Regions from separate parts of the Rossellomorea marisflavi genome, predicted to be linked through region 1. Evidence: predicted binding sites of a transcription regulator. Region 1 holds the regulator's gene; the other holds the start of a gene.
What was found. The regulator LexA, encoded in region 1, represses DNA repair genes until DNA is damaged. The targets are predictions, from matches to a motif close to CGAACATATGTTCG.
Positions count from the first base shown of each region.

Region 2: K6T23_RS08210 (YhjD family protein) is a predicted target of LexA. The motif match lies at 5,577-5,590, and genes of this name have one in related genera.

Region 1 is NZ_CP081870.1:2,023,239-2,031,461, reverse strand. It holds gene tkt (transketolase) at 1-484, opposite strand, end outside; gene K6T23_RS10665 (DUF896 domain-containing protein) at 679-909, opposite strand; gene K6T23_RS10660 (YneB family resolvase-like protein) at 979-1,629, opposite strand; gene yneA (cell division suppressor protein YneA) at 1,641-1,964, opposite strand; gene lexA (transcriptional repressor LexA) at 2,122-2,742, shown strand; gene K6T23_RS10645 (recombinase family protein) at 2,795-3,337, opposite strand; gene K6T23_RS10640 (SulP family inorganic anion transporter) at 3,460-4,917, shown strand; gene K6T23_RS10635 (hypothetical protein) at 5,459-7,861, shown strand; gene K6T23_RS22375 (helix-turn-helix domain-containing protein) at 7,885-8,100, opposite strand.
Region 2 is NZ_CP081870.1:1,527,620-1,535,842, forward strand. It holds gene K6T23_RS08175 (helix-turn-helix domain-containing protein) at 166-726, opposite strand; gene K6T23_RS08180 (AzlC family ABC transporter permease) at 829-1,548, shown strand; gene K6T23_RS08185 (AzlD domain-containing protein) at 1,541-1,849, shown strand; gene K6T23_RS08190 (M48 family metallopeptidase) at 2,029-3,324, shown strand; gene K6T23_RS08195 (DUF421 domain-containing protein) at 3,348-4,007, opposite strand; gene K6T23_RS08200 (IDEAL domain-containing protein) at 4,113-4,349, opposite strand; gene K6T23_RS08205 (competence protein ComK) at 4,548-5,114, shown strand; gene K6T23_RS08210 (YhjD family protein) at 5,118-5,507, opposite strand; gene K6T23_RS08215 (S9 family peptidase) at 5,762-7,729, shown strand; gene K6T23_RS08220 (TVP38/TMEM64 family protein) at 7,945-8,223, shown strand, end outside.

The sequences.
Region 1 (8,223 bases):
CCATCAAATCTCCGTCTCCACAGATGGAGTATGTAAAGTGATCGATGATGTCGTGGCCCTCTTTGTTATAAGTAGCTGCCATATGTCTCTCAGCCATAGCCATACCAACCGCCATCGCGATTCCTTGTCCAAGCGGGCCTGTTGTAGCTTCTACACCTGCTGTATGTTTATACTCAGGGTGTCCAGGTGTTTTACTTCCCCACTGACGGAAATTCTTCAAGTCGTCCATGGAAACATCGTAGCCTGAAAGGTGAAGCAAGCTGTATAAAAGCATTGACCCATGCCCTGCAGAGAGAACAAAACGGTCACGGTTAAACCAATGAGGATTTTTGGGGTTATGGTTCATGAAACGTGTCCATAAGGCATACGCCATAGGGGCTGCACCCATCGGCATTCCCGGATGACCGGAGTTTGCCTTTTCGATCGCGTCGATCGATAACGTTCGGATTGTGTTAATTGCTAATTGATCTGTTTTATCAAACATGTCAGACATCCTTCCTTTTCAATCTCTACTTAATATTAATCTTCTTTGGCTGTTTATACAACTATCTTGAATGATACCACGTCTCTCTTTTTGTTAAAACCGATATCCATTCTGAATTCACCACTGCCTCATTCATTCGACGTAATAAAAAGGACCACGCTTAAAAGGCAGCGTGATCCAGTATGGACTTACAATCAGTGTTTCTTTTTGTTTTGAATATCTTGTATTTTCTTGGGCGTCACTTCATTCCCATCAGGATCAAAGATTCTGGTATTCTCTATGGTCCCTTTCATGGATTGACGGAACGTCTCAAGATATTCTTTCCTCAACCTGGTCTGTTCCTTCGCTTCATCTGCTGAAAGCCCGGTAGACTTGGATTTTTTGGACAATTCATTGATCCGGTTCATTTTTTCTTTTGAAAGCATCTATAAAACCCCTTTAATTTCGGTAACGTATAACGACATGTTACTAAATATAAAGGGTGATGACAAGGGTTACGCTTGATCGATGGAGTCCATATGTTCTTTATAGCGCCGATGAACGGTTGCCTTCGAAACGTCGTAGCCAAACCCACGCAAAGTAGCGGCAATTTCTGCAAATGTCAGCTCATTTTTGCGAAGCCTGACGATTTCTTCGACGGGGACTTCCTTTCGTTCCCTGCCTTCGATATTCCCTTTGTTCTTCAGATTCTTCTGGGGACGGAACCCGTTCGCAACTGCCCTTTTCATCCCCCTTTTAATCTTCAGGTTATGCAGCTTGCGCTGATATTCCTCCACCATGCTTACGATATTGATGACCATGGAGTCGGAGTCCGACAGGTGGAGCTCGCCGCTGTGGGATTGACTGATAATTTTGACCTCTTCTTTCAACAGGCAATGGATCAGGGCAATCTTCGCATTGCCCCTTCCAATCCTCGTCTCATCCTGGATCAATACCGCATCGATCGACTGATCCCTTACTATGTCCAGCATCTCGAGGACGCCTGGCCGGTCAAGATCATAACCACTTGCCTGATCCTTTATGACCGATGCCACCTGCATCCCATACTCCAGCGCAAGCTTGGACAGTTCTTCTTCCTGACGTTCGAGTGATGTTTCCTGTGTATCTTTCTTCGTACTCACCCGACAGTAGATGATTGCATTCATTAAAAATCCCTCTATTCCTCGTTCATGACATACTGATAATCCCCGTTGATCCCGAGCTTCTTTTCGACTGGAAGCACTAGTGAATCACCCGCAGAAATTGTATAAGTGGAAAGATTATTCCTTTCTCCCACCCACTTGATAAATTCATCGGTGGACATGGAAGAGTCGCTGCTGTATTCCTCTGCGATGGTCCAGAGCGTATCACCATCCTGTACCTCGATACTATGATAAGATACTCCGCCTCCCATTTGAAGAATGAAATAGATTGAAGCCATAAGTGCCAAACCAAAAAATACGAGTATATATGAGTAATTCGCCCAAAGTTTGCCTACCATAATGTTCCCCTCCATACGAATGTTTGTTCTGTTTGTTGTATCCATCATAATACGAACATCCGTTTGGAGTCAATCAAAAATTCGAACTTATGTTTGTATCGTTCCCATCCCCATGTTATAATGGGAACATAAGATCGATAGATTGAGGTGCGTGACTATGACAAAACTATCCAAACGGCAGCAGGATATCTTGGAATATATCAAAAGCTCCGTAAAAGAAAAGGGCTATCCGCCTTCCGTACGTGAGATCGGGGAAGCCGTTGGACTTGCCTCAAGCTCCACTGTCCACGGCCATCTGGCCCGACTCGAAAGCAAAGGCCTCATCCGCCGGGATCCGACCAAGCCAAGAGCCATCGAGATCCTCGACCTGGTGGAAGACTCGATCCCCCGCCATAATGTTGTGAATGTTCCCCTCATCGGGAAAGTCACAGCCGGTCAACCGATCACAGCGGTTGAAAATGTCGAAGAGTACTTTCCTCTCCCGGAAAGAATGGCTCCTGCTGACGAGCATACTTTCATGCTGGAAATCATGGGTGACAGTATGATCGAAGCCGGTATCCTCGACGGGGATTTCGTCATCGTAAGGCAACAGCAAACCGCCAACAATGGGGAGATCGTAGTCGCCATGACGGAAGAAGATGAAGCGACCGTGAAACGATTCTTCAAAGAAAGAGATTTCGTGAGGCTTCAGCCTGAAAATTCCTCCATGGATCCGATCATCCTACGCAATGTATCCATTTTGGGCAAGGTCGTCGGTGTCTACCGTCAAGTTCATTAAAATGACAAGCTAAAAGGAGCTTCCGTCACATGTGGCGGAAGCTCCTTTTCTTCTATCTTTCAAGATAGCGGTATAAAGTGGACTTACTGATGCCCGTTTTTTCTTTTATTTCTGCCAGGCTGTAGGTTTTTGATTCATACATGGCTATGGCCTTTTTTACGTTTTCATCAGGCTTTCGCGGTCGCCCCGTACTGACTCCCTTTTCTTTCGCTTCTCCTATGCCCTTTTTTGTCCTTTCACTGATCACATCACTTTGAAAGCTTATAAGATGCTCCAATACCTCCTGAAAACGGTACGTCTTCCCAGGACTGGTCGACAGCCCTTCAGATATGGAAATGAACTGTGTCCCTTTCGTTTCTAACTCGTTCAACAGTTCCAATAGCTGCCGGGTGGAATCAGCAAAGTCGATTAAAGAAGCCACGACGACCGTATCCCCCTGCCCTGCTTCTGCAAGCAGTGCTTCCAAGTTCACTCTCCTCTTCGGTGAAGAATGTTCCTCCTTGTATAGAACCGTACATTTTTTTCCCAGCAGTTTTTTCTCCTGAATCCGTCCTTCAGGATCATCATTGCTCGGTCTGTAGTATCCGATGATCATACCTATCTCCTTCCCCCTCTCCTGTTTGGAATTGTTTTTCCCGAAAAGGTTCACTTTTGGGAAAAACGGTGATAAACTGTTTTCTATTGAATTAAAATTTATGATTTTTTAGAGGTGACAATATGAAGAATACCATAAAACAACAATGGTTTTCGAATGTCAGGGGAGACATCCTTTCGGGAATCGTCGTAGCCCTTGCGCTCATTCCTGAGGCCATTGCCTTTTCCATCATAGCCGGTGTCGATCCAATGGTCGGGCTATACGCTTCTTTTTGTATTGCCGTCATCATTTCCTTTGTCGGCGGAAGACCTGCCATGATTTCTGCTGCTACCGGTGCCATGGCCCTTGTCATGGTCCCTCTTGTCAAAGATTATGGGTTAAACTATCTGTTGGCAGCCACTATCCTGACAGGAGTCATCCAACTCCTGTTCGGGGTATGTAAAATCGCAAGGCTCATGAAATTCATCCCACGCGCTGTGATGATCGGATTCGTGAATGCTTTGGCCATTCTGATTTTTTCAGCTCAAGTGCCTCACTTTTTCAACATTAATGGGATGACCTATGTATTTGTGGCGGTGACATTGGTGGTTGTGTATGTGCTCCCCCGATTCGTAAAATCCATCCCCTCACCCCTAGTGGCTATTGTGGTGCTTACTGCCATTGCCTTGATTTCAAAAGCAGACTTGAGGACCGTGGGAGATCTCGGGACGATACGTCAGACCTTGCCATCGTTCTTCCTTCCCGATATCCCGTTCTCACTTGAGACATTGAGTATCATTTTACCCTACTCACTCGCCCTCGCGATTGTAGGATTACTCGAATCCCTTATGACGGCTTCCATCGTAGATGACATGACGGATACGGACAGCAATAAAAATCAGGAAGCAAGGGGTCAGGGAATCGCCAATATTATCAATGGATTCTTCGGTGGGATGGCCGGATGCGCGATGATCGGTCAGTCGGTGATCAATGTAAAATCAGGTGGACGGGGGCGATTATCCACCTTTGTTGCAGGCTCTTTCCTGATGTTCCTAATCATCGTACTTGGGGATTTCGTCGTGAAGATCCCCATGGCGGTTCTCGCCGGAATCATGATCATGGTCTCTATCGGTACGTTCGACTGGTCATCATTCCGTTACATCAGGAAAGCCCCTAAAGCAGATGCCGCAGTGATGCTCATCACCGTCGCCATCGTGGTTGCCACTCACGACCTCTCAAAAGGGGTCATTGCAGGGGTATTGCTCAGCGCCATGTTCTTTGTGGCCAAGATATCCAAGCTGAAGGTGACGGAAAAAGTGGAGGGTGTGAATCGTCATTTTAAAGTGGAGGGTCAATTGTTCTTTGCATCCGTGGATACGCTTGTGGGTGCATTCCAATTGTCTGATGAGGTACAACATGTCAAAATCGATTTTACCGGTGCACAGATCTGGGATGAGTCCGCTGTGGCAGCCCTTGCCAAAGTTTTGACGAAGTTCAAAGACCAGGGGTGTGAAGTAGAAACGATCGGACTTAGCTCATCAAGTAAAAAGATTCAGGACTCCTTACTGTTGATAGACCAAAAAACGACTTTAACAGCTTAATGAATCAATGCAAAACGGATGCCCAGGCATCCGTTTCCCCTATGATCATCCTTTTATTAGCGGACAATTTCCTTTTACTCTCATCGAAACCATTGGTTATATAGTAGTCGTTCCAATTTCAAATACTCTAATGAGCATTCACAACCTGTTGCAGCTGGAGTTTGCGATAAACTCATTTTGGCTAAACTGCAAAAATCCCCCAGAAGGATGAGATCCTTCTGGGGGATTTTTCAATAGATTAATACATTTGGATATATTGCTCGCGCTTCCAAGGGTTACTTGAGTACGGATTAGATTTCCTGGGAGAATTCCATATAATAACTTTGATTAATTGTTGATATAATGGGGCTTCAAAAAAAATCTTTCGATATTATATAGTAACTTCTATTAAAAGTGTGGGTGTTTTGTGGGTGGATTCACCCGTAATTCCACCCTTTTTTTCTTATAGCATTGGAACATATAAAAAGGGCGTACCTACGTTTCTCTATCTTCATATGTTGATGGTGAAGATTTGACTTATTTACTGAGAGGAGAAACGCAATTGTTTAATGAAGAAAAAAAAGATAACGTTGAAAATTTATGTATTCAAAGGTTAGCTCCAAAAGGCTGTCCTGACATTTTTCCTGCGGATTGTATAAACCCCATGATTCAGTTGGATCAAATCGTAGCCATTAGCTGCACTGGGACCATTACTGGACGGGTGTTATGTGATATGCGACCTCTGAGTTTACAAATTGTAGAGTTGTCATCGTCTTTTCCAGGGTTGATTTTTGCTAATCCACGACCTGTTACTAATCGTTTTGGTCAATTCACCACAACCGTTACCATTCCGAGAGGTACTCCCATTACTCCAAATGTCATCATCACGGCTTCCACTGAAATAAATGGACAAACCGATACGACAAGTATCACCACCAGGGTCGGGTGTATAGTATGTCAAAACCCTACGTTAACGATTAACGCCATTACTGAAGTAGTTACGTGTCAAGGAGCTCAAATCAGTGGAAGATTGACATGTGATGGCCAATCTATACCAAGTGCAGCTATTAGCTTCACTGTTCAGAGCTCTTCGGGAAGGGTCGTTGTCAATCCCAATCCAGCTACCACTGGAGTTAACGGGGAATATACAGCCACCCTCCTTCCATTTAGGGGAGTAGATGAAACCATTATATTAACAGCCACAACAACTGTAGGTGGCATAGTCGTCAGTACCACTCCCCAATCCATTCGAGTCATCTGCCCACCATGTGATAATCCGACCATTGATTTGGATGAGGTTATGCAAATCAGCTGTAATGGTACCCTTTCAGGTCGCTTAACATGCAACGGCACTCCAATACCGAATGTACCCGTCACTTTTTCCGGAAATCCTATCTTAAACTTCACGACTCCGACCTCTGTGACAAATCAAAACGGTGAATTTTCAAGTGTTGTCACGGTTGCACCAGGAACCCCAAATCAAACCGTTTCGTATACGGCAACTGCAACCCCTTTTGGTATTCCTGTATCTGCTACTGGCACGGTCATTGCTGGGTGTGAAAATTGCACCAATCCAATTCTTACGTTAAACGTACCGGCAGAGACAGTAGGATGTGAGGGGGATCAAATCACCGGCCAACTTACTTGTGATGGTCAGCCGATTTCAGGCGCACCGATTTCATTCACCATTTTCCCACCTGAAGCCGAAGTTATCATATCACCAAATCCGGTCATAACCGGGGCTGACGGAACATATACAGCTACAATCCTTCCAAGTGTCGGAGCTAGCGAGCTTATTACCATCCAAGCCTCTACAATAGTAGGTGGCATTCCGACTTCATCCCCTACAAGAAATGTCCTAGTCGATTGTGAATGCGTGAATCCAATCATTCAGCTCGATAACCCATCTCCAATCAGTTGCAGCAAGCCAATCACTGGTCGAGTGTTATGTGAAGGCACACCGGTTCCAAATGTTGAAGTAACGCTTTCAAGTTCCTTGGTCGAGTTTACACCATCTCAAGTCTTAACCGATCAAAACGGAGAATTCCAAAGTCTAGCTACGGTTCCATTTGGCACAGATGTGCAGGAGGGAGTACCGATCACTGCCAGTGCTGAAGTCAATAATATCCCGATTTCCACGACAGCTTACGTCCGCGCCAGTTGCCTTGAATGTGCGAATCCTTCCTTAACCCTAGTTCCTCCAGGTATCGTAGTGGGGTGCGACGGAGCTCCTATAAACGGCACTTTATTATGTGACGGTTCTCCAGTGGCTGGCATACCGGTAATCTTCACGGTCGCTTCCCCTGGCAACAATGTCTTTGTTAATCCTAATCCAGCCATCACTCAGGCTGACGGGTCTTACACCGCCACCGTTCAACCTGCAGTTGGTGCTGTGGAGACGGTGACAATTACAGCCTCTGCAACAGTCGGTGGGCAAGACGTTACTGCCGGTCCTGTAAACGTATCGGTTGATTGTCCATTTCCTCCGGAAGATTGTCCATGTCGTTTCAGGTTAAACACACAAGGCGGGGCTCAACCGGGTGCGCAAATCCGTGTTACCCAATTTGGCAACACAACCGATTACACCGGCACACTCAACATTACAGTCGTTGAGTGTGGAGAAGGAATACAGGGTATATGCAATCCAGCAGTCGATAATTTCAACTTCGTCTTTAACGCGGGTAACGGAGAGAACTTTCAGTTTACACAGGGACGACGCACCTCAATTACTTGTGGGGCCGGGTTAACGATCGCTACTGTTGAGGGGGTTATTAACGGGCGGATAAATAATGGTCCTTCACGAACATTCGAAGCGCAAGTGACCGCTACTCTGAATACAGTAACTGGTCAGATTACTTGGGAAATCCTCGCTACCGATAATACAACCACTACTTTCCAAACCCTTGTTCCGTTTGTATCGCAAGGCAGTCCAACCTCATTTATTACAAACTGCGACTTAATTTAAATAAGAAAGAGAATGCAAACTAATTAATTGCATTCTCTTTTATTTACATTTAAAATTTCATCAAATACGCTCAAACAAGTCTTCCCAACCAATTTGTAAGTGAAAAAAATTATAGTCAATTTCTTTAATGAGGGATTCTTTTTTCCATTTTCAATTTGTGATAGGTAATTGAGAGATATACCTGTCATTACACTTAATTCCCTAATTGTAATGTCCTTTGACCTTCGAGTCCTTTGAATATGATTGCATCTTAACTCACCTATTTAAGCAAATGAAATCATTTATGTCATTTTATAGTCTATACTAACTTCAATATCCTAGTTAACAATCACATTATAATGTAATTATTATTTCTTACCAAC
Region 2 (8,223 bases), 500 kb from region 1:
AAGACTCCTCCCGGGAGAGGAGCTGATGTGAGAAGGGCTGCCGAGGAGGCTCTTGGGATACCCGCGGAAAGCAAAGCCTTGCACGGAAATCATGAGCGGTTTAAAGAACCCTATATTGATTTTTTTCATTAGTTGGTAGCTATTCGTTTTGTCCCAGGCTCTTGTTTATGAGAGTTCACCATAGTAGATGACCATATGACACTCGGCGTCGTCAGAAGAGGGGTTGAGGTATTCGTGTGCAACATCAGCTTCAAACCGGATCGATTCTCCTTCAGAGAGGGAATAGGAAGCCTCGCCGATCTTTAAAGAGAATGTACCTTTCAGGACGGTCAAGTATTCTTCGACTCCCCGTGGGTGCCCGTCGTTCCGGTAATCGCAGCCGGGTTTCATGACAATGCGGTAGCTTTCCCATTTCTTTGTCGGCTCGAATGGGAAAATCGGTATGACCACATACTTTCCCCCGTCTTCGAGAACAGGCTCTACGTCTTTGTAGTCAATGATGGCAACATCGGTAGCAGGGGCTTCAAGGAGGGAAGAGAATGATACTTTCAGACCGTTTGCGATCTTCCAAAGGGTCGCAACTGTCGGATTGGAATCATCCCTCTCGATCTGACCGATCATGGCTTTACTCACCCCTGTCCTATCGGCAACCTGGTCAAGACTGAGCCCTCTTTCTTTTCTTATTTTCCTGATATTGTCTCCGATCTTCATCGGCATCTCATTCATCCACTACACCCCTTGTGCAATATAACGTCTATATGTATACTATAATGAATTGTTAGAATATTTTCATTGTACGATAGTTTATATGATAAAGGAAGTGTAAGCGTGGAAGCTACCTACTCTGTCAAAAAAACCTCTGATTTTCGTTTAGGGCTGCAAGCGGGCTTAAGCATAGCAATCGGTTATATGCCCGTCGCCCTCACGTTCGGCCTCCTGGCAAGGACAACGGGCTTGACGTTTGCAGAGACGGTACTCATGAGTGTCTTTGTCTACGCGGGAGCCGCGCAGTATATTTCACTGAGCCTCATTGCTGTGGGAACCGGCGTAGTGGAAATCGTCCTTACGACGCTGATCGTGAATATCCGCCATTTCCTCATGTCTGCTTCACTGACTGAGAGATTGGAAGAACATCAACTCTATAAAAAGCTGATGACGGCTTTCGGCGTGACAGATGAAACGTTCTCGGTCATCTCGACTCAGGCAGGGAAGGTCCGTACCGCTTTTGCAGCAGGCGTCATGATCATATCGTATGGAAGCTGGGTGGCATTTTCCGGAATCGGTCATCTTATGGGTGATGTCATGCCCGGATTCCTCCAGGTCAGCATGTCCATTGCCCTCTATGCCATGTTTGTTGGGCTTCTCGTTCCGTCCATGAAAAAGAGCGTGAAGGTCACGTATCTTGCAGCGGTTGCGGCAGCCGTGAACAGCCTGCTCATCTTTTACACCGATCTGTCCGGAGGCTGGTCCATTGTTGCTTCGACCTTGGTCTCATCCCTGCTGGTTGAATGGGTCTGGCAAATGAAGGGGAGGAATCACCATGGATAAAATGATGCTTTTGATGATTGCAGGTATGGCCGTTGTCACCTACGTGCCGAGAATGCTCCCGTTTGTGATGTTTTCCGGGGCTGAGCTGCCCCCATTTATGAAGGGGGTACTCAATAATGTTCCCTATGCCGTCTTAGGGGCCCTCATTTTCCCGAGCATATTTCTGATCAAGGAAGGAGACTTCCTTTTCGGATTCGTCGGAGCCGCAGCTGCCTTCGTCCTCGCATTTTGTGGAGCCAATGTCATCATCGTCGTGCTGGGTGCCATCGCGATTTTATCAGCCTATACCTTCTTGGTCTGATCGTGGAAGGGATAAAATGAGAAGAGTGGTTCATAATGAGTGATAGATGCTGCGGGGGCAGGGTGCAGGTCCTGCAGCTCTTGCTGGTTTGCGTTGATCAGTGCTCTGTACTTCCGGGTTCTAAATGAGTGGACAGGGTATTACATATAGTAGTGAGGGTTGAGAAGGGAGGAAGTTGTTTGGCGAAGAAGTGGGCGTTCCGTGCGATACTTGCTTATGCGCTGTTGGGCTTGATTTTATATGGTTATCTATTCTATATTGCCGGTTCTGGTGTACCTGAGAGCTTTAAAGGAAGCAGTGCCGATCCTTCAACATTCATGAATGCCAAGGAGATTCTCCTCAGCGAGGATTTTTCCAAGATCAAGAACCTGCTTTTCTTTTTATCCACTCCGTATGAATGGCTCCTGTATTTTTTGATCATGATACTGGGCGTTTCCCGTACGTTTGAGAAGTGGGCAAAAGGAACGGTGAAGAATGGATTCCTGCAGACGGCCATTTATCTGTTTTGGTTATCGATCACGACGTTCATCGCGATCTTTCCATTCCAGTACATCTCCTATCAAGTGTCCAAGGCATACAATATTTCCACTCAGACGTTTTCCATGTGGATGAAGGACGAGACCATCGATTTTTGGGTGAATTACCTGTTGATGCTCATCATCGTATCGGTTCTCTATGGACTGATGAAAAGGTTCAAACAGCGGTGGTGGCTTGCTGCATGGGCACTGTCGGTTCCGTTTACGATATTCATGATGTTCATCCAGCCGGTTCTCATCGATCCGCTTTATAACGAGTTTTACCCGTTGAAGAATAAGGAGCTTGAGGCAAAAATCCTTTCCCTGGCTGATCAGGCTGGGATTCCGGCAAATCATGTATTCGAGGTCGATATGTCAGAGAAGACGAATTCACTCAATGCGTACGTGACCGGTGTTGGATCCAATTCCCGTATCGTGCTGTGGGATACGACGCTGGAGCAGCTGACCGATGACGAAATCCTATTCGTCATGGCCCATGAAATGGCCCACTATGTGGAGAAGCATATTTACATCGGGATCGGGATCTATCTGCTCCTGTCATTCTTCGGTCTCTTCCTTACATCGAAGCTCATGAGGGGGATCGTCGCCAATTACGGAGAGGAGATCAAGGTGGACCGTGTGGCAAGCCTTCGTTCCCTGCCTCTCTTCTTATTGATCATATCGGTGCTGCTGTTCGCCGTAAGCCCGTTCAGCAACTGGATATCCCGCTACCAGGAGACGAGAGCGGACCGGTATGCCATTGAGTTGACACAGGACAAAGAAGCGGCCATCACATCGTTCCAGAAGCTTTCCAAGGTCGGTTTATCTCAAGTGAATCCACCCCTTCTGGTCAAGATCTTCCGATATGGTCATCCAACCATGCTGGAGCGGCTGAATATGCTTGAGCAATACAAAATGGATACAAAAGAAAAAGAAGATCCTGCGGAATCTTCTCCATGATCAAATAGGACCCGATGCGGGTCCTATTTGCGTTTGTTGATCACGAGGTTTTTTGTTTTTTCCGTCACGTAGGCGAATAATACATCTTTATGATGGAGGTGCTCCCTGCGAAGGCGCACATTGATCCAGTCCGAATCCAACCCGAGGAGGAGGAGGTTATGGTGTTGAAGCTTTCCATCGACAATGACAGAGATGGGGAGGCCTTCGTCATCGATGCGAAGGTTCAGATGTTCAACCGTAACAGGTGTATTCTCCACTTTAGGGATGATGCTCACTTCGCCGATCGGCTCCAGTATGGCGTAATCCACGTCGGAAATCTTCGGGTATCCTTTAGCCCTCAGGATGGACGTAAGCTGTATGATCGAGATTTTCGACTTCTCCAGATTATCTTCGAGGATCGTGCCTTCTTTGATCAGTAGGGTGGGTTCCCCGAGAAAGAAGCGGTTCCCGAACTGACTCAATGTAAGGAACGAGAAAAGGATATGAAGGGATACAAGGATGATCAATGCCCATAGAGTAGGGAAGAACGCTGTTGAAATCAACGGCTCTGAAGCAATCGTACCGACGATGATGATGGCCACCAGGTCATAGGGGGTCATCTGGACAATGGTGGACTTGCCCATGAGCCGCATGGCGGCGATGGTGATGAGGTAGAGGATAAGTGTCTTGAAAAGGATGGTCATGGTATCACCCCTTACTCTTTTCCCTTAGGATGACCATAGGATGGGGTGAACATGCGGAATAGACATGAAAATGGCCGCCTCCCCGTGGGGAAGCGGCCAAGCGATTCATCCATAATGGCAGGATAGTTGAGTCAATTCATCCGTCAATTTCATAAAAAGGGTTTCGTCTTTGCAATCCAGGGCGGCATCGATGGCTTCCAGTAAGTCGGCTCTTCTTGTCGTAAGGATGCTTTCGTGTATGACCATGTCAATATAGATATCTAGGACGCTCTTTTCAGCATGCTTTTTCCTGGTCATCGCGGAAGCCTTCATCATATCAGTATAGGATTTTTTGTTTTCCATATACGATCACCCCTGAATTCTTTTTCTTAGTATATGGGCAAAGGGGTGAAAATTCAACCTGAAAATTAAATATTCTGATAATATTTAACGTGGAAAACGGTCACGCTTTTTAAATAACTGAATTTTTTAAAAATACATAGGACAACTTAGTAAAAATGTGATAGTATTATGGGGGAAAATGTAAAAGGAGGCGATGGAATGAGCACAAAATCCCGAATTATAGAAGAATATGAGGTGAATCCTCATACAATGGTCCTGAAACCGATTGAGTATGGAGCCAAGACGTTCACTCAGATCATCGAAGTGAATGATGTTCTGATCTCACCGTTCAAGCCGCTGGAGATCCTGAAGAAAAGCTGTGAATACTTCGGCTCTTCATACGAAGGGCTGAAAGAAGGAACCAAAACATTGACTGGCATCGTTTATAAAGCCCCGATCATTGTGAATCCCCAGATGTCTCTCTTCTTCTTCCCTACAACATCTCCCGCCAAGCATGAATGCACATGGATATCCCATGCCTTTGTAAAGGAGTACGAGCATCTTGAAGATGGTTCCACAAATGTTCACCTCCAAAACCAGCAAACGTGCATCGTGCCGATTTCGTACAGCTCCTTCAAGAATCAGATGAGGAAAACAGCGGAACTTCGCATTGCCTATTCACAGAGGATTTCCGAGATGGAAACCCGTTACGGCCTCAGTGCACCCGATCCGTCCCAGGTGAAGATGTTCTATATGGACCGGGATATTCCGAAACAGGATGCGTGATGATCAAGCTTCCTTCGTCGAGTCCTTTCCAGGACTGAGGAAGCGCTGGAATAAGTAGTGGCGCAGGAGTTCTTCCACCCTGTTCCTCAGCCGTGGGTTGAAGTAGTTATGATGTTCCTCATACCCCTTGTATAGAAACATGTACATGGTGAACGCATCATCCGTCTGGATTTTCTCCACCTTCATCTTGTTATTCCTCATATACCTCCTTACACGGGCAAGCTCTGCCTGTATCGTTTTCATCGTTTCCTCGATCAGTTCCAGATAGGGGCGTTTCAGTTTGAACGGGCTGGAGGTCACGACCTGCATATCACGATTCAGGATCGTCAGGACCATGGGCAGGTAAATCGCCAGTTCCAGGATATTTCGATCGTCTTCAGGGATCCTTGTCATGAGTGATGACTCCTTTGATTCATGCTTTCTATCCGAGAGGTCCCGGGGAAGGCATGAGTCTTTTTGTTTAGAACGTGTGTTCGTATCTATTGTACGGTGTATGACGATGCTTTTCAATACTAAGTTAATGTGTTTCTATTATGAAAGTTTTTGCAATGTTTTATCCATGGCGATGCCGGGATGGTAGAATGATGAATATCCGTATCTTGATTACCGGTTACACACATTCATCTCAAAGGAGCGATCATACATACATGGACCGACAAACCGTTTCCATCCATGATCTATACCATATCAAGGCCATTTCCTCCCCGCGGTTTTCACCGGACGGAGAGGAAGCCATTTTTCTTCAAACGGTGATGTGTGAAGAAAAAGATGCCTATTTCACACAGCTTTTCCATTATGACGGGGATGGTGACCAACTTCGGCAGTGGACGTTCCAGGAAGAAAGGATTTCATCCCCTGCATGGTCACCGTGCGGGAGGTATATCGCCTTTCTATCAGACCGCACAGGCGTTTCGCAAATCTACAGGATGGCACGTGGCGGGGGAGAGCCTGAACGGATGACGGACTGCCCCTCATCGGTAAAGCAGTTTCTTTGGTCTCCTTGCTCCGCGAAGATCGTATTCAGTATGAAGCTTGGAACTGGGGAAGACCCGCAAGGAAAGATGAAAGAAGAAGAGCGTCCCCGTCCATACGTCACCTCTACCATGAAATATAAGGGCGACGGGGAAGGGCTTCGGGATCATCGCCATTCTCAACTTGTCATCCTGGATATCATCACCGGGAAGGCTGAAAGGTTGAGCGATGACCATCATGATTACAGTCTTCAGGACTGGTCCCCCGATGGGAAAGAACTCTTGGTGGCGGCCGACCTCAGTGATGATCCGGATTTTTCGTTTCAGCAGCATGTTTATACCTGGTCCATCGAAACAGGCCGCAAGCAAAGGATCACCGGAGGGGCGGGTCAGTACGGAACGGCCCGGTGGTCCCCAGATGGCCGACATATTGCCTACACGGGAGATGAGAGGGAATATTTCAATGCCACGCAGCCGAAACTCTGGATCTACAACGTGGAAGCGCGATATGCATACTGTTTGAGTGAAGGACTCGATCTTCCCATCGGTGATCATATGAACAGTGACGCCGTCCAAGCGGTACAGACCCCGGGGATCAAGTGGTCCACTGATAATGAAAGTGTATATTTTCTGGCATCCGACTCAGGGAATACGGTTTTATACTATGGTCACATAGACGGGGCCATCTTCCCTGCTTATCTGGAAGCGGAACAGCATGTATATGATTTTGACTTCCATCCGCAGGAACAACGGATCATCATGGCCATGAGCACTCCTTCCAAGCCTGGTGAGCTCTATCTGCTCCATGTTCCGACCGGGAGTATCCGGCAGCTGACTGCAAGCAATGATTGGGCAGATGATCGGTCATTGGCTGAAACTGAATCCTTTTACTTCCAAGGCGCGAAGGGTGAGATGGTTCAGGGATGGCTGATGAAGCCTGCAGGCGTAGGTGATGAAAGCAAAATTCCCCTCGTGGTAGAAATCCATGGCGGTCCCCACACTATGTATGGGAATACGTTCTTCCATGAGCTGCAGGTGTTAGCAGGAGACTATGCTGTCCTGTTCATCAACCCGAGGGGGAGCCACGGTTATGGTCAGGCATTCGTCGATGATGTGCGTGGTGACTATGGTGGCGGAGATTATGAAGATATTATGAAAGCCGTTGATCACGTGCTGGAAAACTTCAGCTTCTTGGACGGGAATCGGATGGGTGTGACCGGAGGGAGCTACGGGGGATTCATGACAAATTGGATCATCGGTCATACCGGCAGGTTCAAAGCTGCCATCACCCAGAGGTCGATCAGTAATTGGATCAGCTTTTACGGCGTGAGCGATATCGGCTATTTCTTCACAGAATGGCAGATCGGTTCAGGGCTTGAAGATATGGAGACACTTTGGACACGCTCTCCCCTTGCGTACGTGAGAGAGATGGATACCCCCCTTCTCATCATGCATAGTGAAGAAGACCTGAGATGCCCTGTCGAACAGGCGGAACAACTGTACATCGCTTTGAAGCGCCAGAAGAAAGAAGCAAGGTTCGTCCGCTTCCCGCAATCGGATCATAATCTCTCCAGGACTGGTGCTCCGTCACTCAGGGTGCACAGGTTGAACGAGATGATGGCGTGGTTCGAGAAGCATCTGTAAAGGGGAGGACCGCCTAGGGTGAAAGTGATCCCGAAGCGGTTTTTTTCTGGTCAGGGGAGAGGGATTGGAAAGGGGAGGTTTAAAGCGGCCCTTGCGAGGTTAAGGATGTATAATACAAACTGCGATATGGAAAATGAAACATGATATGATATGATGAAGAAAAATATCACGAAATGAGTCTTTTTTTCATGGTCGTTTAAGGGGAAACATATACTATGGATATCCAAGCGTTCAAAGATTGGTTCACATTAGAAAACATTATGGATCTCATTCAGCAATACCGGTCATTCGGGCCCGTTCCGGGAATCCTTCTCCCTTTGCTTGAAGCCTTCCTTCCTTTTTTGCCGCTGTTTGTGTTCGTCTTGGCAAATGCGAATGCATTCGGTTTGTGGTTCGGATTCCTGTTTTCATGGATAGGGGCTTCGGCAGGGGCATTATTGGTCTTCATGCTGGTCAGAAGATACGGGGAAGCAAAACTATTCCGTTTCTTAAAG